4 regions of the Neobacillus sp. DHD-1R genome follow, and region 1 is predicted to be linked to each of the others. Evidence: riboswitches for the same ligand, from Rfam matches in the RefSeq annotation. Region 1 holds a riboswitch; each other region holds the start of a gene.
The links. Region 1 has a riboswitch for S-adenosylmethionine ahead of AC3ANL_RS05210 (O-acetylhomoserine aminocarboxypropyltransferase/cysteine synthase family protein). Riboswitches for the same ligand answer to the same signal wherever they lie in the genome.

Region 1 (5,638 bases):
GTTGAAGTGTTGGAAAATCATGCTGATTTCCTGACGTGCTTTTCGAAGTTCTGCGCCCTTAATCTTTGATATGACCCGGCCGGCAACTGTTACACTTCCTTCGGTTGGAAGCTCCAATCCATTTAACATCCGGATCAAGGTGCTTTTTCCAGCACCACTATAACCAATGACCCCGAAAATTTCTCCTTCTTGAATTTCAAGATTCACATCATCGACTGCTTTTAATTCACCTTGTTTAGAAGGGAAGATTTTCCGGGCGTTTTTTATTGAAATCACTGTATCACCTACTTTTTATCCTGATTACGGAAACTTGTAACATGTACTGATTCTTTGAATATAGGGTTTGATTGTTATGGCGAAAAGATTCTACTATTTTGGAAAAATAAAAAACCTTCCTGCGCAGGCAGAAAGGCATAATAAATATAACCTTTCTCCCATCTTCCAAAGCTTATGCTTTGTGTGAATTGGCACCATTTCAATATAAATATTGACGGTTGCCGGGCTTCATCGGGCACATCCCTCCACCTCTCTTGATAAGAGTAAACAGCATACTATATTCAATTAATACGTTAATTTGTGTAAGTAAGTTATTTTACAAAAGTTATCGTATCACGGATAAAAAAGGGTGTCAACAAAAAATCATCATATTCGAAAAATTAAATCAAGGAAAATTTAGGCATTTGTTTTCAATGATGCTAAACCTGTCGCTGCTTCAATTGCTGCTTCAAGGTCCTCAATTAAGTCCTCCACATTCTCAATTCCAATCGAAAGGCGAATTAAATCCTCCGATACACCGGCAGCTTTAAGTCCTTCGGCATCAAGTTGCTGATGCGTTGTGCTGGCAGGATGAATGATTAAACTTTTCGCATCGCCCACATTGGCCACATGTGCCCAAAGTGTTAAAGAGTCAATTAGTTTTGCTCCTGCTTCTTTTCCGCCTTTGATACCAAAAACTACCATTGAGCCTGCACCTTTTGGTAAATATTTTTTCGCTAATTCATGGTCAGGGTGTGAGGCATGCCCTGGGTATGAGACCCATTCTACAGCAGGATGATTTAATAAATATTCAACCACTTGTTTTGTATTGGCCACATGCTCTTTCATCCGAACATGAAGAGTTTCTAATCCTAGTGTAAACTGGAAGGCATTTTGCGGACTTAAGGCAGGTCCTAAATCACGCAATAATTGGACACGTGCTTTGATAATATAGGCCACAGCCCCTAGTGCCTCTGCGTATACAAGTCCATGATAGCTCTCATCTGGCGTGGTGAAGCCAGGGAATTTTGGTGAATTCCAATCGAATTTACCGCCGTCAACAATAACGCCACCTGTTGACGTTCCATTTCCTAATAGCCATTTTGTTGCGGAGTGGACAACGATATCTGCCCCGTACTCAATCGGTCTGCAGAGATATGGTGTGGCAAAGGTATTATCAATGATTAACGGAACCCCAGCTTCATGAGCAATTTCTGCTACTTTTTCAATATCAAGGACACGTAAGCTTGGGTTTCCAATCGTTTCAGCAAAGACTGCCTTTGTTTTTTCAGAAATGGCAGCGCGGAAATTTTCAGGATCCTCCGCATCGACAAATTTCACCTTAATGCCGTATTTAGGCAAGGTAACTGCTAATAAATTATAAGTTCCCCCATAAAGATTTGAGGCAGAGACAATTTCATCGCCAGCTTCAGCAATGTTTAGAATAGCAAGTGTAATGGCAGCCATCCCGCTGGCAACAGCCAGTGCTCCCACACCACCTTCTAATAACGCCACTCTGTCCTCAAAAACAGTCGTGGTTGGGTTGTGGATTCGTGTATATATGTAACCTGGTTCTGCTAAGCTAAACAAGTTTGCCGCATGTTCCGTATTTTTAAATTGATAGGCATTGTTTTGATAAATTGGCACAGCACGCGCACCCGTTACCGGGTCTGGAGACAACCCTCCATGAACACTTAATGTTTCAAACCGATACTTCTTTTGATCCTCTCCCATTACACTCGCTCCTCCTTTTAACAATCAAATTGAAAAACCCCCGCTTCCAAAGAAGAGGGGGTCCACTCTTCTCATCTTCCAGAGCTATTGCTCTGCTGGATTTAGCACCGTGTTATAAACCGGTTGCCGGGCTTCAAAGGGCCAGTCCCTCCGCCACTCTCGATAAGAATATGCATCGTTCAATTGTTGTCTATTAATAGAATATTTAAATAAAACAATACAGCAAGTTTAATTCCGAGTCAATACCTTTGATTAAATTACTTTTGCAAAATTTTCCTGTGCTTTTGTTAAAAAGAAAATGGATTCTAGTAATAGAGTGGTTCTTAGTGGCGCAGATACCTTTAAATGTCCTTTTCGCTCCAAAACGCGCAGTTGCTCCGTCCCTTCAAACAGCTGTTTCATTGCGCTATGAGTTCCGCTGATCGCATCTATTGTCTGTGACCCTTCTTGTACTTCTAGGAAAGAGATCCTGCCCTTTTTGATTACTAATTGAATCGTTTGCTGCTCACAAAGAAATCTTACCGTGACATCTGCCTTGTCAATTAATCCACGAACATGTCTTTGCAGATTAAAATTCTCTAAGAATGTTTGTGTCATCTCCCTCATTTCCATCACTCCGGTCTACTCGTTATATATATATCTTATTCCGCAAGCAGAACCGGAATCCTTTCCTAATCACTCGACATTTCTCACGGCTTTCAACTCATTTCCTGAGAAATATGTCGTTTTCCGAGAGTTAAGAGTGATTTACGTTGTGGACGAAGTGTCGGAAAATAGTCAATTATTCAACTTTTGTTTCTACCTATTTTTTATAAAATGAAAATATAAATTTGAGAGGAAGTGGAATATGTTTTTTAAACCACGTACTGAACCAATTGAAATAAAAATACTTCGCTCACTAAACACACGAATGATATTAGCTGAAAATGACTTGGTACGTTATCATAACCTCTTGAAGGGATATGAAGGTGAGGTAATGTTTGACTCCCTGACAGAAAAGTTACAATGTCAAAATTACCTTTTAAATGATTTATTGCTTGAGACAATTGGTGCTAAATTTCAAATAGATTCTTTGCTGATAACTCAAGAACCGCTTTACCTCTTTGAAGTAAAAAATTATTCAGGTGATTATTTCTTTGAAAATGGAAGGTTCTATACTTTGAATAAAAAGGAAATTCCTAATCCGCTGCTCCAATTGGAAAGAAGTGAATCTCTGCTTCGTCAGTTGCTCCACAGTCTTGGTTATCATATCCCGATTAAAGCATATGTGGTCTTTATTAATCCCCATTTTCATTTATATCAAGCTCCACTAAATAAACCCATTGTTTACCCAAATCAAGTTAATCAAGTTAATCAATTTATGAAAAAATTGAACTTACTGCCTTCCAAGTTAAATGACCGCCACAAGAAGTTAGCCACTCAATTAGTTTCTTTACACCAAACAGAATTCTCTTATGACAAGTTACCCTCTTATAAATATCATTCGCTGAAAAAAGGTTTGAATTGTGCAGCCTGCTGCTCATTTAAGGTGAAGGTTGAGAATCGAAAACTAGTTTGTGATGTTTGTGGGCATCAAGAAGAAATTGATTCCGCAATTTTTAAAGCCGCGGTGGAAATTAAGTTATTATTCCCTAATGAAAAAATAACGACGAATGGGGTTCATGACTGGTGTCAAGTGGTGATTCGAAGAAGACAATTCGGAGAGTGCTGATGCGGAATTTGAATTATAGTGGAAAGACTAAGGGGTTCTTTTATGAGTAAATGTTAATTAATGTAATTTCACTTTAATTGTGACCGTTCAGGCTCTTGTTTGAAGGGCCATGGGCACAATTATTTGTTATTGTGACCGTTCGAGCTCTTGTTCCAAGGGCCTCGGGCACAATTATTTGTTATTGTGACCGTTCGGGCTCTTGTTCCAAGGGCCTCGGGCACAATTATTTGTTATTGTGACCACCAAAGCTCTTTTAAAGATGGAACGAGCATTATTAATTTACACAACGGTTTTCAAGGCGCTCCTACATAAAAAAGCAGATACCCATTCGTATCTGCTCCTTAAGATAAATGCTGTTTTATTTTTTCAAGTAAATAGGGAACGGAATGAAAAGCGTAAATTGTTTCTTGCACCTTGCCATTTTTGAAGAGCAAAAGACATGGCACACTTTCGACCGCAAAATTTTTAGCCAGTTCAGGATAAAAATTCAAATTCATTTTTCCCATTTTAATGTCTACTAGTTCCTCTACGATCTGCAGCATCCTGGAAGCTACCTGACAGGTGCCGCATAGTGGTGTATAAAAATATAACAGACCACTTTCATCTTGATTGAGGAAGCCAGCCAACTCATTTCGATTCCATTCGTTCATAAACATTAACTCATTTCTAAATACTCTTTATGCACATCAATATTCGCGCCTAAAAGAACAGTCGCTAAGTGCTGCACGGGGGCCGTTGCAACCTCTCGATACATCCGATCAATGTATAAATGTTCAGCCTGAGGAAATTCCCGCTTAAACCGTTTGCGGAGCTTTTCACCTGAATCATCAGCATCAACAAGGATATAGACATCCTTATCCTCAAGGAACTCAATTAGTTCCTCTAATTTTGCATGACTGATGGTTCCATTTGTACAAATGATTTCTATTGGTTCCTTCAAAATACTTTTTACCTTATTTTTATCCGATTTTCCTTCGACAATAAGAACTTTGTCAACATACGAGTCATTCATATCCATCACCTGTAATATAAAGTTGTTTATGTTAACATATTCTAAAATATTGATTACGTGTGCCCGCTTCTTAGTATGTTAACTATATCATTATTGTCAGCTAAGAAATAGGTATTTGCTCGGATTTGATAGTTAGCACCATCCACCATCGTCACAGTCTGTATACTTTGCATCAGGCTGTTCGGTAACCGTCACATGTTGATATATTTTTTGTTGTTCTGCTTCAAAATGGTGATCCAATTCCACCTGCATCGTCTCAGAAAGTTTTATTTTTCCAATTGGAGAATTTTCAAGAAATAGTTCTATTTCTCCATTTTTCAATTTGCCAACCACTCGATCGGTTACATCCATTTTCTGCTGTTTCAATGTCATCCTTCCACCCTCTTTAATATAATTATTAATAATGTCTCCATAATCGTAGAAGAAAAAGAGTGGAAATTTAAGAGAAAAAGCACCCGGTCAACAGGTGCTTTTTTCACATATTAGTCTTCTTTTGTCTTTTCTTCGTATTGTTCAGCCGTCATTAAGTTTTCTACTTCACTTGCATTCGCTGGCTCAATAACAATCATCCATGCTTTTTCATATGGTGATTCATTTACGAATTCAGGGCTGTCACTCAGGTCCTCGTTGATTTCAACTACTTTTCCGCTGACAGGTGCATAGAGCTCAGAAACAGTTTTAACTGACTCCACACTGCCAAATGGCTCATCAGCAGAAATTTCAGTGCCTACTTCTGGAAGCTCTACAAACACGATATCACCTAATTCATGTTGTGCAAAATCAGTGATTCCAACGCGTACTCTTTCCCCTTCAACCTTTACCCATTCATGTTCTTCGGAATAACGTAAATCTTTTGGTGTGCTCATTAGCAAAATCCCTCCATGGTTTTATTGTAAAATCTATCATCGAAGTAATTCGATTTCCAA
Region 2 (5,638 bases), 1.9 Mb from region 1:
AATTATCTGAATTTTTAATATAATTAGATTGTCTTATGATGTTAACGCTTACATATACAGGTGAGGAGGTGTAAGAAAGCTTTCTATTTAATTAAATAAAAGGGGGAAGAAAAATGTCTCAACCAACAAAAAGGTTAAGAAAATTTGTATGGTCTTCACTTGTTTCAAGTATTGCTGCCCTATCCCTTGTCAGCGGGGCATTCGCCGCTTCACCGACCCAGTCTACCAATGCTGTTCCCTCAGGTGCTTCGTCACTGTTGCCCTGGATGGATACGTCACTAGCGCCTGAGGCACGTTCGGAACTTCTTATTGACGCAATGACACTTGACCAAAAGATCCAGCAGCTTGCCGGGGCTCGCGGAGTAATTCCTGAGCTTCCGCAATGTGGTACCCCTAGTCGGCATATACCTGGCATCCCTGAGCTAGGGATCCCCACGTTCCGGATCACAAATGGTCCCGTCGGTCTGGGCGGTGGTGACTGCAGTCCGCAGGATAAAGCTACTGCCCTGCCTGTTGCAATTGGTCTTGCGGCCAGTTTCGATCCCGATCTTGCATACTCCTTCGGTGACCTGATGGGTGGAGAGGCTCGTACGCTAGGTCTGCACGAACTCGAAGCACCAGGTATGAATCTCGCACGCTTGGGCGAGAACGGTCGTAATTTTGAGTACCTCGGTGAGGATCCATACCTCGCCGGCTCTCTAGCTTCCAAAGAAATCCAGGGGATTCAAGACAACGACATCATTGCAATGTCGAAACATTACGTACTTAATGATCAGGAGCAAAACCGTGGTTCGGTCAACGTAAATATCGCAGAAAACGTCCTTCATGAACTCTACCTGCTGCCGTTTGAGATGTCAGTTAAGGATGGCAACGTTGGTTCAATCATGTGCTCGTACAATCGGATAGGCGGGACCTACGCTTGCGAAAACGAGTATCTGCTAAACACCGTCCTGCGTGATCAGTGGGGTTTCAAAGGTTACGTTCAGTCTGACTTTGGTGCTACGCACTCAACTGCGCCTGCGTTAAACGCCGGATTGGATTTAGAAATGCAGAACGCCAGATTTTTCACAAACGTGGACATCAAGGCTGCACTTGATAACAAAAGCTTAAAGATGGAAACCATCAACCAAGCACTAGGTCGCCGCTACGTACAAATGTTCAAATATGGCATATTCGACCGACCAATCGTGCAAGGTACCATCGACGCTGAGACGAACGGTTCCAAAGCACGCGAGATCGCCGAGCAGACAACAGTTCTGCTAAAGAACAAGGATAGCCTGTTGCCGCTTGACGGTTCCGTGGATTCAATCGCTTTGATTGGGCAGTCAACCTACGTCGACGCAGCTGTCGCCGGTGGTGGCGGCAGCTCAAGGGTCAGTCCACTTTATACAGTTTCACCGCTTCAGGGTCTGCAGAACACCTTAACAAAAATAGGTTCAGATGCTGTGATTACCAAGGTGACAGTGAAAAATGATAATAGCAATCTTAGTGAGGCTGTTGCTGCAGCGAAGGATGCCGATGTTGTCATCCTTATGGCTGGAGTTGTGACCAGCGAGGGCCGCGACCGCCCAAGCTTGTCTCTTCCAGACAATCAAGATGCATTGATTTCAGCCGTAACCGCTGCAAACAAGAAAACCGCTCTCGTGCTCAAAGATGGCGATCCAGTTCTTATGCCTTGGGTTAACGAGGTTCCAGCAATACTCGAGGCATGGAATCCAGGCCAGGAGGACGGCAATGTTGTCGCCAACTTGTTATTCGGTCTCGCCAACCCATCAGGTAAGCTCCCAGTAACCTATCCAGTAGCAAAGGCAGACACGCCAACGAGCACCGCCGATCGTTACCCTGGAATCAATACCGGCGTGTTAGACAGTACTGGTAAGGAGATTCCGCAAGTGTATTATTCTGAGGGTCTAGAAATGGGCTACCGCTGGTACGACGCCCAAGGCATCAAACCGCTTTTTGCATTTGGACATGGTCTGTCCTACACCAACTTCGAGATTTCTAAGCTCGTTGTCACACCAAAGACTACTGATGGTACCAAGCCAATTAAGGTATCGTTCTTCGTGAAGAATACCGGAGACGTTGCGGGCGCTGAAGTGCCGCAAGTCTACCTAGGTGTGCCTGAAAACGCGAACCAGCCGCCTAAACGCTTAGTTGGTTTTGAGAAAGTCCGCCTAGAACCAGGTGAGAAGAAGCATGTCACCATTACCATTGACCCATCAGCGTCTAACCATCCACTGTCCATTTGGGATGCCGAAGCTGACGCGTGGAAAACGCTTGACGGTAAGTACGAAGTGAAAGTCGGTAACTCTTCTGATAATGTTACGCTGACTGACTCCATTACGGTACGCACGCCTGCAGGTCACAGCAAGTGAAGCTTCCATTTCTAATACTATAAGGTAAAATGAAAAAGAGGGTGTTTCCATGTTAATTGGAACTCCCTCTTTTTGGTATTTTAACGAGAAATAACTTGTTTAAATAGCCTCCTAAATTGCTCCCGATCTTCTGCTGTAAAAGGCTTAGGACCCTTTGTTCGCTTTCCGCTTTTTCGAGCCATTGCACTTAAATACCGTGTTTGTAATAATTGGTCAATGTTTTCAGTTGTATAGCTAAACCCTTTATGGTGGAGAACGATACAACCCTTTGCTAACCCTAGCGAAGCAAGACCATAATCTTGTGTCACAATGATATCTCCTGATTGTGCTAACTTCATAATCCGATAATCAGCCGCATCTGCCCCAGAATCAACATAAATGATTTCCACTCCTGATGGTTGTTCCGCATTGGAAAAATGAGAAAAACTCGTAACAAGGGTAATAGGAATTTCCGCACTTCTACCTTCAGAAATAATAATATCTTTTACCGGACAAGCATCTGCATCAACATAAATTTTCATCTGTATCGCTCCTGAAAAGAAGTTTGAATTACTAGTGATACTAGTGATAAATTGGGCTTTTGTCAAACATCTAATCGTGGGAAAGTTCTCTTACGTTAATGCTTTAACGCATCGGGGGTCTGACCCCCTATCTCAAAACTCTAATTCTTGCAAAAATATTGACATTTAATCAATATCGATATAGGATTAACAATAATTTAATAGTTAACGATCTTATCCAGAGAGGTGGAGGGACTGGCCCTGTGATACCTCAGCAACAGCCTTATTTATTATGTGGACTGTGCTAATTCCAGAAGCGTCAAGCTTGAAGATAAGAAGAGTAAGCTGCTTTTGCATGCGACCAAACCTCTTCTTATGTGTAGAAGAGGTTTTTTATTTTTCTCATGGTGAATTCTTTAAATATTACTAGATTTGGAGCTGATTGAATTGACAAGAACATTAGTGAAAGCACCTTTTAAAGCAGATCATGTCGGAAGTTTTTTAAGACCGGAGCGATTGAAAAAGGCACGTTTACAAAAACAAAACGGGGAAATTACTGCAGAACAATTACGTCAAATTGAAGATGACGAAATTATTCGCCTGGTAGAAAAACAAAAAGAAGTGGGATTACAGGCTGTAACGGATGGAGAATTACGACGAGCTTGGTGGCATTTCGATTTTCTCGGAGGTCTTGTAGGGGTTGAATTTGTCGAAACCAAAAAAGGCTTACAATTTAATGGGGTCGAAACAAGACCACATGGCGTAAAAGTAACAGGCAAAATTGATTTCGCCAATCATCCCATGATTGAGGATTATAAATTCTTACACAGCATTGCCGGTGACCACGTAGCGAAATTTACAATACCAAGCCCCAATATGTTAATTGTCCGCGGACAGGGTATTAGTGAAGTCTATGATCACCACGAGGAATTTGTAAAGGATTTAATCCATGCTTACCAAAAAGCTATTCAAGCTTTTTATGATGCTGGGTGCCGATATTTGCAACTAGATGATACCTCATGGGCATCGTTATTCTCAGAGGAAGGCAGAGATAAACTGAAGAAGGACGGTCATGACCCTAAAGCCTTAGTTCAGACGTTTGCTAGAGCCATTAATGAGTCCATTGCGAACAAACCTGATGATTTGGTTATTACGATGCACATTTGTAGAGGAAACTTCCAATCTACGTATACTTCTTCAGGCGGATATGATTTTGCATCTGAACTTATTTTTGGGGGATTAAACGTGGATGGGTTATTCCTAGAGTTTGATGATGAACGTTCTGGTGGCTTCGAACCACTTCGCCATGTCAATCGGGATGACCTCCAAATTGTCTTAGGATTAATCACCTCTAAATTCGGTGAACTAGAAGATCCAGAAAGAATAAAGGCAAGAATAAAAGAAGCAAATCAATATGTCTCTTTGGATCAGCTTTGCCTAAGCCCACAATGCGGTTTCTCTTCAACCGAAGAAGGAAACCTGCTAACCGAAGAACAGCAATGGGACAAAATACGTCACGTCATCGATATCGCAAATAGTGTTTGGAACTAAATAAATAGGCTTATGGGGTCAGACCCCCGGCGTAGTAACGCGTTAACGCACCGGGGGTCTGACCCCGCCTTTTACTATCTTTTTACCACATTTCACAAATATTTCAATATTAATCCATTTTCTCTGATTCGATAGACGGTATACTACGATTAACTGCAGAAGAAGATTCCCCTCTTAGCCTCCTTTGTTATTTTTCCAAACCAATAAACTATAGAAAGCTGGTTGATTTATGAAAAACAGAAGTCATACGAAGGTTCGTCATGAAGGAAACATGTTAGATGTTAAAATGCGGGTGCATCAGTTTGAAAATCCCAATGAACATCAGGAATTTCTTAGAAATTTGGCTATTAGTTCTGAATTTGAAATGCGATACCGTGGTTTGCTAGAATACTATGGAAAAGAGTTTATCGCCTATAAACAGCAAAAGCCCTCAGACAAAAACCGCAATGAATTTCTTCGTATCATCTCACAGTTTATGACCACTTGTTTAGAAGATCATTGTCCACCCTCTTGGCAACAATGTCAGCCCCCATTTTGGGAAGAACTCATCTTCACCTTTTATCCTCATAGCATGAAAATCTCAGCAGAAGAAAAAGAAGTAGAAACCTTTTTGTCACAGTTAAAAAGGTTTGTAAAATGGCTTGATAAAAGGGTTGGCACCTCCTGGTATCAAATTGTGGAAGAATATATCTTTATAGCTCACTCAGAACTCAAGACCTGTGAACACCTGCTGAATGCCATCTTTTTGAACGACTATCCTCGTATTTACCATGATGACTGGAATCCCATCCAAGATCTTGAAAATATAAATCACAAATTTGAACAATGCACTGATCACCTTAAAAGTATCTTTGAAGTAACCAGCATCATTGAGGACACTGTTGTATTAACGGAATTAAAAACCAATCGTACCTATTACCTTAAAGGTCTTCCATATAAATTAATTGAAATTGGAATGATCTTGAACGGAATCATAGGGAAACATAGCGGCGATATAACGTGGAATTTGTTTCAAACAGATGGAATCTATCCTCAAAGAGGGAAAACCTACATTCATATTAAGAGATAAAAAAGAAGCGCCTGACCCCCGGCGTGGTAACGCGTTAACGCACCGGGGGTCTGACCCCAAAAATTTAAAAAATATGGATGTCCCTATACAAAAGTTGCTATTGGGAAAACGAATGTTAAATAATACGGTTTGTCACGATACCT
Region 3 (5,638 bases), 110 kb from region 1:
TTGGTAGACTGGCATTTGGATAGGCAGATAGAAAAGCATGTGCAGGCAATTCAATTTGATCCAATGCTAATAACATATGGTGGGGACCGAGCCGGCAGTTAAGACCGACCACATCAGCACCAAGTCCTTCTAGTCTTTTTAAGGCATCATTAACCGGCGTCCGATCCTGTAAAAATCCAGGCTCCTGAAGGGATACCTGTGCAATAATTGGCAGATTCGTTTCTTTTCTGGCAATGGTCAGAATGGTTTCGAGTTCCTCCAAGTCATAAAAGGTTTCGAGTAATAATCCATCCACACCCTCAAGAAGGAGGCAATATAATTGCTCTCGGAAGCTTCGTTTTATTTCTTCGATCGTAATGGAGCTCGTTTTAATGCCACGGTTGCCACCCATGGTTCCAAGAACAAAGGCATTATTTTGTGCTGCCTTTTTTGCTAGACGGACGGCTGCACTATTAATCTCCTTAACCGAATCTTCTAATCCATATCGCTGCAGCTTTAAATAGTTTGCCGCATACGAATTGGTTTGGATCACATCGGCACCTGCATCAATATAAGCATGATGAATATTTTGAATTTGCTCAGGCTGTGATAAATTTAATTCCTCTGAGCATGAATCCACTCCGAAAGAATAAAGAAGGGTGCCCATTGCACCATCGGCAATTAAAATTTGATTTTGTAATTTTTCTAGAAGGCTCATCATGATTCTCCTTGATGTAAGACCAAGTGTGTATCACGAACATGCTCAAGGGCTTGAGAAAAATCCTTGATTAAATCTTCTGGATTTTCGAGACCAACCGATAAGCGAACAAGGCCATTTGTAATCCCGCGTTCATCTCTGTCCTCTTGAGACATTGCGGCATGAGACATTTTTGCCGGGTAGGAAAGAATAGATTCCACTGCACCTAGACTAACCGCAAATACAGGTATTTTTACATTGGCAATAAAGGTTCGAAGGGCATCTTCATTAGCCAATTCAAATGATAAGACCGCACCGGGACCTGCTGCTTGTTCTTTTTGCAGCTGATATTGAGGGTGACTTTCCAGCCCCGGATAATGAACTTTTTCCACGAGTGGATGTGCCTCTAAAAATTCCGCTAATTTGATAGCTGACCGTTGAGATTGTTCTAACCGAACATGCAGCGTCTTGATTCCTCTTAACACGAGCCATGCATCCTGCACACCTAAGATCGCGCCAAAGCCATTTTGCAAAAAGCCTAATCTTTTGGCTAAGTCTTCGCTGTTTACCACAGCTAGTCCAGCTACGACATCACTGTGACCTGCTAAAAATTTCGTTGCGCTATGGAGCACGACATCTGCTCCTAATTCCAGTGGCTTCTGGTGGGATGGAGTAAGGAACGTGTTATCGACAAAGGTTAATGCGTTAACCTCTTTTGCGATCCTGCTAATCGCTCTAATATCCGTTACTTTCATTAACGGATTCGATGGGGTCTCCACATAGAACGCCTTTGTATTTGGCTGAATCGCTTGTTTGACTTCCTCTAAATTCGTCATATCGACAAACGTATGCTGAATGCCTAACCGAGTAAGGACTTGGGTGACCATCCGAAACGTCCCGCCATAGACATCTTCTGTTATCACAATATGGTCTCCAGCTGAAAGGAGCAGAAAGGCCGTCGAAATAGCAGCCATCCCAGATGAAAAGGCAAACCCTTTTACACCGCCCTCTAGTTCTGCAATTACATCTTCAAGAGCTTCCCGTGTTGGATTTAAACTACGGCCATAATCATATTTACCAAACTGATCAAAATCAGCTTGATGGAAGGTGGAGGCGTGTTGAATCGGTACACTCACTGCTCCTGTTGTCGGATCAATTTTATGCTTATTATGAAGGAGCCGGGTTTCAAAACTATATTCATCGTGTGCCATTATGCGATCACTCCTTCTTTAATATGGGCAAATGCCTGTTGCAAATCTTCAATGATGTCTTGTGCATCTTCGATTCCAACCGAAAAACGTAATAAACAATTATCGACACCTGATTGGGTCCGAACCTCTACAGGAATATCGGCATGGGTCTGCGTTGCTGGATAGGTAATAAAGCTTTCCGTACCACCAAGGCTTTCAGCAAAACAAATGAGTCTTAGGCCTTGTAGGAAAGGATTAATCCATGATTCTTCTTGTACTCTGAAGGACACCATTCCACCTCTGCCTGGATAAAGCACATCTGATACAGCTACATGCTGAGAAAGGAACTCAACAATCTTTTTTGCATTTTTTTCATGTCTGTCCATTCGAAGCGATAAAGTTTTCATTCCGCGCATTAATAACCAAGAGTCGAACGGACTAAGCACTGCCCCGGCACCGTTATGGTGAAAGGCCAATGCTTCACAAAGTTCCTTCCCTTTTGCAACAACCAGCCCGGCGAGAACATCATTATGGCCCCCCAAGTATTTCGTTGCACTGTGGATGACAATATCCGCGCCAAGGGTAATTGGCTTCTGTAATAGTGGCGTATAAAATGTATTATCTACTATTAATAAAAGCCCATGTTTTTTGGCAATTTCTGAAACAGCTGCAATATCTGATTCTTGCATGAGGGGATTGGTTGGTGTCTCCAAGAAAATAGCCTTTGTATTTGGCGTAATTTTCTTTTCAATCTCTTCCGGACAACAGGTATTAACATATTGAGTGTTCAAGCCCCATTTTTTATAGCCCTTTTCTAATAGACGGTAGGTGCCGCCATATAAATCTTCACTTACAATCCATTCATCACCAGATTCAAATAAAGAGAGGATCGTTAGGATGGCTGCCATCCCAGAACTGCAGGCAAAGCCTTGATCGCCGTCCTCTAAATCAGCAATTGTTTTTTCAAGAAGCTGACGTGTTGGATTTCCTGTTCGGGTATAGTCAAACCCTGTTGATTGCCCAATTCCCTCATGGCGGAAGGCAGTTGAAAAATAAATAGGTGGATTCACCGTTCCAGTTGTTGTTTCGCTGCGGTTGCCGATTTGAGCAAGTTTCGTATCGATTTTGTACATAAGGCACGCTCCTAGTAATAAATGATTATTATGTTTAACATTAACGCGATTGAGTGATAAAGCTTTTTGATAAATAAAAAAAGTCTTCTCATAAGAAGAAGACTTTTGTAGGCAGCACATTTGTCATTCTTCTTATCTTGCAAATTAGTGAATTTGCAGGACTTAGCACCTTTTCAATGAGAAAAAACATTGAAGGTTGCTGAGGTGTCGCAGGGCCCTTCCCTCAACCTCTCTTGATAAGAAAATAATTATTTAGATTATTTATAAAATTTACTACAAATTAGTGATGATGTCAATTTGTTTTTATATAATTCATTTTAATGTAGAACCTAATTTAATAACAATATTTAAAAACTCCAGAATTATTAAACGAAAAAATATTGACACTAATAGTTTAAGGCTTTATTATAACTTTATTAGGTGTTCTTGATAAAGAACTAACAAAGAGGATTAAATAGGTAATTAGTAATATAATTCATTAAATTAATGCAATTAAAATAGGGTTATTTAGTTAAATCGGTGGAGATTAAGATTTAACCAAATTTCTATTAGTTAAGTATGACATATTTGTTCTTTTTAGTGAACAATTTAATCTAATGGTTAAAGGTAATATGGAATTTTAAGCCTGGCAGGAGGAAAAGATGAGTGCTATAGCCGGAATATATCATTTAAACGATGAACCAATCAATCTAGAGCACGGAAACCGGATTATGAAAGAATTAGAAAAATATCCGGCCGATGATGTGCAAACCTGGCATAACGACAAAGTTTTTCTTGGCTGCCATGCACAGTGGATTACCCCGGAGTCTATAGGTGAAAAACTTCCCTACTATGATTATGAAAGGAAGTTAGCTATTACGGCAGATGCAATTATCGATAATCGTGAAGAACTATTTGAAAGATTACAAGTGAAAAAGGAAAGAAGGAAAGAAATCACTGATAGTGAACTTATCTTGCTTTCGTATCATAAATGGGAAGAAGATTCTCCCAAGTATCTAGTCGGCGATTTTGCCTTTATGATTTGGGACGAAAGGAAACAACAATTTTTTGGTGCAAGAGATCCATCTGGATATAGAACACTATATTATTTCAAAAATAATTCACGATTCACCTTCTGTACAACCATTGAATCATTATTATCCTTGCCCTATGTTAAGAAGCAATTAAACGAAAATTATATCGCTGAATTTTTAGCTATTACTGGAATGATTGATACGGTGGATGCTCGGATGACTCCGTTTAAAAATATAGATCAAGTACCACCATTTCATTCTATATCAATTGTTGGAGAAGGAATTCACCTAAAACGCTACGGTACATTTACTCCTAAAGAAAAAATAAAATTAAAGTCAAACGAAGAATATGTAGAGGCATTTCAAGAGGTTTTTCAGAAGGCAGTAAACTGTAGGTTACGAACGTACCGAGAAGTTGGTTCCCAATTAAGCGGGGGGTTAGATTCAGGCTCAATTGTAGGGTTTGCAGCAAAAGAACTGCGAAAAGAAAATAAGACCTTACATACTTTCAGTTATATTCCACCAATGGATTTCGTAGATTTCACTCATAAGCGATTAATGCCGGACGAGAGACCATTAATTAAGAAAACGGTTGAATATGTAGGCGGAATTTCTGACCATTACTATGATTTTGACGGGAGAAGTTCTTATACCGAAATCGATGAGTATCTGGATGTAATGGAAATGCCTTACAAATTTACTGAAAATTCATTCTGGTTAAGGGGCATTTTTGAGGAAGCACACAAAAAAGGTGTTGGAATTTTACTAAATGGTGATAAAGGTAATTCGACTATATCATGGGGCTCAGCTCTAGATTATTATGCCATTCTATTAAAAAAGTTAAAGTGGCTGCGTCTTATTCAAGAATTACATCAATATAGTCTGAATATCGGAGGAGCCAGATTTCGATTGCTTCCTTATATTATTAGAAAGAGCTTTCCTTTCATTAATCAAATGATACCTATCAATAGATCATTAGATGTTCCGACTTTAATTAACTCAGACCTCGCCGAGAGGACTGGTGTATTTTCAAAGTTAAGGGAGTATGGAATTGATAACTCTGGCTGGTTGGCCTCTCAAAATATTTATGAACAAAGAAGAATTATCTTTGAAAATATCTCCACGTGGAATTCGGGGAGTACACTTGATGCCAAACTATCATTGCGATATAAACTTTGGAAACGTGATCCTACCAATGATATTCGAGTAGCTCGTTTTTGTTTTTCTGTACCAGAGGATCAATTTGTTCAAAATGGGGTAGACCGAGCGCTCATTCGAAGATCAACAGAAAATGTGCTGCCAAATCAAATTAGATTAAATCAATATGTCAGAGGTGTTCAAGGTGCAGATTGGCTTCATCGGATGATTCCAAATTGGAGTATGCTCATTGAGGAAGTTAAGGAACTTTTAAAAGAATCCTATGCAATGAGATTCTTTGATGAAGGTGTAATAAGGTCGGCACTGTCCAAAAGTGAAAAAGGTCCAAGAATAGAAAGTATGTCTAACCCAGACTATAGAATCTTAATGAGGGCTGTAATAGTGTATCGGTTACTAAAAAAATACTTTGAAAGGGGGTGATTAAATGAAAAGAGAATGGAAAAAACCAGAATTAGAAATGCTAGATGT
Region 4 (5,638 bases), 1.9 Mb from region 1:
ATCTCTTAAGCCATATATGCTCCTGGCCATTTAATCCTTCCTTCACCCATACATCCACTTTCATATATCTTTGCCTTCTTTCGAAACCATGTAAAATCCTCCAACGAATAGGCTTTCCTAAACAACATAGTTAGAAAAGTTAATTTTTTACAGTTTATTTACTATTATCAAGAGGGAAAGTAAAAGTAACTTAAAAAAGGGAGTAGATAATATGGGAAATCCAGATTTAAAAGAAAAGATTCTTACTATTATATCGAATCACCAAACAGGCATTCTTTCAACGGTTGAAAATAATAAGCCTCATTCCCGGTATATGACGTTTTATCATGATGACTTAACCTTGTATACTCCAACGAAAAGAGACACAGAGAAAGTAGAAGAACTAGAAAAAAATTCGTCTATTGCTGTTTTGTTAGGGTTTGAAGGGAAAGGTCTAAACGACTCCTATATTGAAATGGAAGGAACAGCTGTCATGAATGATTCACCAGAATTGAAAAAGAAATTCTGGGAAGCATCATTTGAAAAATGGTTTACTGGTCCTGAAGATCCGAACTACGTGTTTTTAGAAATAAAACCAGAAGCTGTCCGCCTTCTAAATCTAAATGACGAACCCCCACAAGAACTTGATTTATAGAAATGAGAAAGTGTATGACCTGGGGACAGTATTCTTGCTTAAATTCAGCAAGAAAACTGTCCCCTTTAGTCGCTTATCAAAGGTCTAAACGACCGTACCCCTTTGAATTCATCGAAGCGGTCGTTTATCATGCGTGTAAACGACTCAACCCCTTTGGAATTAATTGAAGCGGTAGTTTATCAAGGCTCTAAACTACCCAACTCCTTTTGAAATCTTCAAAGCGGTCGTTTATCAAGGCTCTAAACTACCCAAACCCTTTTGAATTCATTGAAGCGGTCGTTTATCATGGCTCTAAACTACCCAAACCCTTTTGAATTCATCGAAGCGGTCGTTTATCAAGGCTCTAAACTACCCAAACCCTTTTGAATTCATCGAAGCAGTCGTTTATCATGCGTCTAAACTACCCAAACCCTTTTGAATTCTTCAAAGAGGTCGCTTATCATGGGTCTAAACGACTCAATCCCTTTTGAAATCTTCAAAGCGGTCGTTTATCAAGGCTCTAAACTACCCAAACCCTTTTGAATTCATCGAAACGGTCGCTTATCATGGGGCTAAACTACCCAAACCCTTTTGAATTCATTGAAGCGGTCGTTTATCATGGCTCTAAACTACCCAAACCCTTTTGAATTCATCTAAACGGTCGCTTATCATGGGGCTAAACTACCCAAACCCTTTTGAATTCATCGAAACGGTCGTTTATCAAGGCTCTAAACTACCCAAACCCTTTTGAATTCATCTAAACGGTCGCTTATCATGCGTCTAAACTACCCAAACCCTTTTGAATTCATCAAAGCGGTCGTTTATCAAGCCTCTAACCGACCGAACTCCTTTTAGAATCATCGAAACGGTCGCTTATCAATCCAAATTCAGATTAAAAAAGATAGATTCTTAACATTATATCTGATCACCAAACAGGCATTCTTTCAACGTTTTGGGATACGGAAAAAGCAAGGAAATTAGGATGTTTTTTGGAGTAGCGGGGTCAGTCTCAGCTGTTTTTTTTGATTGCTTGCATTAGTAATTCACTTTTTCACGACAGGCACTAAAATTTTTTTTAAAAAAACACTAGACATTTTTACTATATTACGATAAATTAATAAACAAGTTAAATAAGTTAAAAAAATGAATAAATTCAAATTTTTCTTATCCAGAGAGGTGGAGGGACTGGCCCTTTGAAGCCTCGGCAGCGGAAATCATCCTGATTCTGTGCCAAATCCAGCAAGTGTAACTTGAAAGATAAGAAGAGGATCTCCAATTATTTTAATTCGCCCTCTTCTTGTGATTGAAGAGGGTTTTTATTTTTAATTGAATAATATTCTTATCGAGAGAGGCGGAGGGACTGGCCCTATGAAGCCTCGGCAGCGGAATTTTCTATTTTCTGTGCCAATTCCAGCAAGCTCCAAGCTTGGAAGTTAAGAAGAGTATCTAGCTGTTGTCTTCTATTGACATGCCCTCTTCTTATTTCCAAGAAGAGGTTTTTTTCGGTTATCACCCCCTGCTTGAAACTTACATAAAGGGACACTTCCCACAAAGGAGATTTACAACATGATTGAATTTCAGAATCTTAAAAAGATTTACGAAAGCAGCGGCCAACAGGTTGCCGCGTTGAATGGAATTGATTTGAAAATAAATAAAGGGGAGATATTCGGCGTCATTGGATTCAGTGGTGCGGGTAAAAGCTCACTAATCCGCTGTGTAAACTTATTGGAGCGTCCGACATCAGGAAAAGTGATTGTTGATGGTCATGACCTCACCACTCTTTCTGTGAAAGAAGTCCGAAAGATTAAGAAAAACATTGGGATGGTCTTTCAACATTTTAATCTATTAAACTCTAAAACAGTCTTTGCAAACGTGGCAATGCCCCTCCTGCTTGAAAAACAGCCTAAGGAAACCATCAAAAAGCGGGTTCACGAACTATTAGAATTTGTTGGCTTAGCTGACAAAGCCGACTATTACCCAGACCAGCTTTCCGGAGGACAAAAGCAAAGAATTGGGATTGCCAGGGCATTAGCAACCCAGCCATCTATTCTCCTTTGTGATGAAGCTACATCAGCTCTCGACCCGCAAACAACGAGCTCGATTTTACAGCTTTTGAAAAGGATTAATCAGGAATATAACATTACGATTCTCCTCATTACTCACGAAATGGCGGTGATCAGAGAAATCTGCGATCGGGTCGCAGTCATTGAAGCAGGAAAAATAATTGAAGAGGGAACAGTATTTGACGTCTTCTCAGCACCTAAGACCCAAACAGCCAAGAACTTTGTCAGCACTGTCATGAACGATCAGCTTCCTGATTCAATCATAAAAATCATTGAAAAACACGAAGGAATGCAGAAGGTGTTTCGAATCAATTTTGTCGGCACTTCAGCCGGTCAGCCGCTGCTTTCCGAGCTTGCGAAGCAATTTGATATCCATATCAATGTCTTATTTGGCAACATTACCGAACTTCAAGGTACCCCTTTTGGAAACTTAATAGTAGAATTCCAGGGGCCTGACAAAGAAGTCATTCGAGCACTAACATATATCAACGAGAAGAACATCAGTGTTAAGGAAGTGAAAGCACATGCTAGTTAGTTCAGATCAAATCATCACAGCTTTAGTTGAAACCATCCAGATGGTCGCCTTCTCGCTAGTATTTTCAGCCATCCTTGGATTACCGCTTGGAATTTTGCTAGTCGTCACTAGGAAAGGCCAAATTCTTGAAAATATCCCGCTTTTCACGATTTTAAGTGCAATTATTAATATTTTTCGATCGGTACCGTTCATTATTTTATTAGTGGCCATTATTCCGGTTACACGATTGATTGTCGGAACGTCCATCGGAACGGCAGCAGCCGTTGTACCGCTGGTCTTCTATGCAGGTCCCTACATTGCAAGATTAGTAGAGAATTCCCTGTTAGAAGTCGATCCTGGGGTCATTGAAGCAGCAGAGGCCATGGGTGCAACCCCGTGGCAAATTATTACGAAGTTTCTAGTTCCAGAGGCACTCGGCTCCCTCGTTCTCTCGCTTACCATTGCCACCATCGGACTTGTCGGTGCAACCGCAATGGCAGGTACAGTCGGCGGCGGCGGAATCGGCGACATAGCCATTACATATGGTTACCAGCGTTTTGATACGATCACGATGATCATAACCGTAGTCATTCTGATTGTGATTGTTCAAGGATTACAGTCATTAGGCAATATTTTAGCAAAAAAAATAAGACGTAGATAACGTAGGAGGAAAACAACATGAAAAAACTTTTATTCACCATCATTATTTTTACACTAGCCGTATTTGGAGCCGGATGCTCTAATCAATCAGAGGACAAAAAAGCTTCTGGTAAAGAGTCCGTCATGGTCAAGCTTGGGGTTAGTGGAACCGATACGCGTCAGTGGGACTTTGTAGCCAAGAAAGCAAAGAAAGAGGGCATCAATATTGAAATCGTAAAATTCTCTGATTATGTCGCTCCAAACACCGCTCTTGCAGAAGGCGAGCTTGATGCGAATGCATTCCAGACAGTTGCCTACTTCGATGTCTTCATTAAAGAACACAAACTAGATCTTGTCCCAATTGCAACAACTGTTCTTGCTCCAATGGGAATCTACTCTGAAAAATATAAAGATGTAAAGGATATTCCAGAAGGTGCCAAAATTGCTATACCAAATGACGCGTCTAACCAAGGCCGTGCCTTACTGCTCCTTCAAGAAGCAGGTCTGATTAAGTTACCTCAAGACTTTGACCCAAATGGCTCTGTTGACCAAGTGAAGGAAAACCCAAAAAATATTAAATTCGTTCAAGTGGTTCCAGCCCAAACGCCACGCGTATTGCCAGACGTTGCCGCTTCTGTGATCAATAATGGTATTGCAAATGATGCTGGACTTAAGCCGTTAAAAGATGCCATTTTCCATGAAAGTGAAACTGCGACACCATACATTAATATTATTGCCGTAAATGCAAAAGACAAAAACAACAAGACCCTTAAGAGAATTGCAGAACTTTTTCAAGAAGAGGACACAGCGAAATTTATTGATAAAGAATATGATGGTAATTTAATCCCAACCTTTGTTCCTTTAAAAAATATCGGTTGGTAAGATTAACATTTTTATAAAAACTGAATCTCTAATAAATAACAATATTAAGAGGTTCTTGCTCCATAGCAGGAACCTCTTAAAAATAGAGGAGAGACACCATGACAGTATCTGTACAATCATTCACAGCATTAAAAGAAGTAATCATTAAAAATGTAGAAAGCAATAAAGAGCGTTACCTTTCCACAAGCCACCAAATTCATGAAAAGCCGGAAATCGGCAATGAAGAGTTTTTTGCATCTGCCCTTTTAAAGGACATTCTTGAAAAAGAAGGATTCGACGTTGAAAAGGCCGTTGCCGGACATGAAACTTCATTTATCGCTCGCAAAAAATCAGCCAAGCCAGGTCCATCCATCGCATTCCTTGCAGAATATGATGCCCTCCCAGGATTGGGACATGGATGCGGCCATAATATTATTGGAACGACTAGTGTGGCAGCAGCCATAGCCTTAAGCAAGGTGTTAGAAGAAACCGGTGGCGAAGCCGTTGTTTTCGGTACACCCGCTGAAGAAGGCGGTCCAAATGGCAGTGCAAAAGGAAGTTTTGTCAAACATGGATTGGTAGAAGGAATTGACGCCGCTCTTATGGTTCATCCGCACGGCCAAACAAGATTGACGAGTACATCGCTTGCTGTTGATCCGCTCGACTTTGAGTACATTGGAAAACCAGCCCATGCTGCAGCTTCCCCGCATGAAGGAATCAATGCCTTAGATGCTGTAATACAGCTCTTTAATGGAATCAATGCTTTAAGACAGCAACTCCATGACGATGTCCGCATTCACGGCATCATCACACATGGCGGTGATGCACCGAATATTATTCCTGAATATGCCAAAGCTAGATTCTATATTCGAGCTGCTACTAGAACAAGATTGAATGAAGTCACACGTAAGGTTAAAGCTGTAGCCGAAGCAGCCGCTTTAGCCACAG

Region 2: it holds a riboswitch for S-adenosylmethionine, as region 1 does, so the genes downstream of both, AC3ANL_RS23060 (5-methyltetrahydropteroyltriglutamate--homocysteine S-methyltransferase) here and AC3ANL_RS05210 (O-acetylhomoserine aminocarboxypropyltransferase/cysteine synthase family protein) in region 1, are expected to answer to the same signal.
Region 3: it holds a riboswitch for S-adenosylmethionine, as region 1 does, so the genes downstream of both, AC3ANL_RS05785 (methionine biosynthesis PLP-dependent protein) here and AC3ANL_RS05210 (O-acetylhomoserine aminocarboxypropyltransferase/cysteine synthase family protein) in region 1, are expected to answer to the same signal.
Region 4: it holds a riboswitch for S-adenosylmethionine, as region 1 does, so the genes downstream of both, AC3ANL_RS22635 (methionine ABC transporter ATP-binding protein) here and AC3ANL_RS05210 (O-acetylhomoserine aminocarboxypropyltransferase/cysteine synthase family protein) in region 1, are expected to answer to the same signal.

What each region holds. Positions count from the first base shown of each region.
Region 1 is NZ_CM173232.1:1,116,844-1,122,481, reverse strand. Features, by position in the region: gene AC3ANL_RS05215 (methionine ABC transporter ATP-binding protein) at 1-276, opposite strand, end outside; SAM riboswitch class I at 432-540, opposite strand; gene AC3ANL_RS05210 (O-acetylhomoserine aminocarboxypropyltransferase/cysteine synthase family protein) at 673-1,989, opposite strand; SAM riboswitch class I at 2,058-2,158, opposite strand; gene AC3ANL_RS05205 (hypothetical protein) at 2,242-2,595, opposite strand; gene AC3ANL_RS05200 (nuclease-related domain-containing protein) at 2,837-3,700, shown strand; gene AC3ANL_RS05195 (thioredoxin family protein) at 4,042-4,350, opposite strand; gene AC3ANL_RS05190 (toprim domain-containing protein) at 4,356-4,712, opposite strand; gene AC3ANL_RS05185 (YusG family protein) at 4,845-5,084, opposite strand; gene gcvH (glycine cleavage system protein GcvH) at 5,195-5,578, opposite strand.
Region 2 is NZ_CM173232.1:4,663,408-4,669,045, forward strand. Features, by position in the region: gene AC3ANL_RS23050 (beta-glucosidase) at 114-2,375, shown strand; gene AC3ANL_RS23055 (YaiI/YqxD family protein) at 2,456-2,896, opposite strand; SAM riboswitch class I at 3,107-3,213, shown strand; gene AC3ANL_RS23060 (5-methyltetrahydropteroyltriglutamate--homocysteine S-methyltransferase) at 3,323-4,426, shown strand; gene AC3ANL_RS23065 (hypothetical protein) at 4,656-5,495, shown strand; gene AC3ANL_RS23070 (phosphoglycerate dehydrogenase) at 5,611-5,638, opposite strand, start outside.
Region 3 is NZ_CM173232.1:1,229,551-1,235,188, forward strand. Features, by position in the region: gene AC3ANL_RS05775 (bifunctional homocysteine S-methyltransferase/methylenetetrahydrofolate reductase) at 1-697, opposite strand, end outside; gene metC (cystathionine beta-lyase) at 697-1,887, opposite strand; gene AC3ANL_RS05785 (methionine biosynthesis PLP-dependent protein) at 1,887-2,999, opposite strand; SAM riboswitch class I at 3,129-3,242, opposite strand; gene AC3ANL_RS05790 (asparagine synthase-related protein) at 3,641-5,590, shown strand; gene AC3ANL_RS05795 (paeninodin family lasso peptide) at 5,595-5,638, shown strand, end outside.
Region 4 is NZ_CM173232.1:4,588,682-4,594,319, forward strand. Features, by position in the region: gene AC3ANL_RS22630 (pyridoxamine 5'-phosphate oxidase family protein) at 212-634, shown strand; SAM riboswitch class I at 1,775-1,877, shown strand; SAM riboswitch class I at 1,950-2,053, shown strand; gene AC3ANL_RS22635 (methionine ABC transporter ATP-binding protein) at 2,180-3,211, shown strand; gene AC3ANL_RS22640 (methionine ABC transporter permease) at 3,201-3,851, shown strand; gene AC3ANL_RS22645 (MetQ/NlpA family ABC transporter substrate-binding protein) at 3,869-4,711, shown strand; gene AC3ANL_RS22650 (M20 family metallopeptidase) at 4,810-5,638, shown strand, end outside.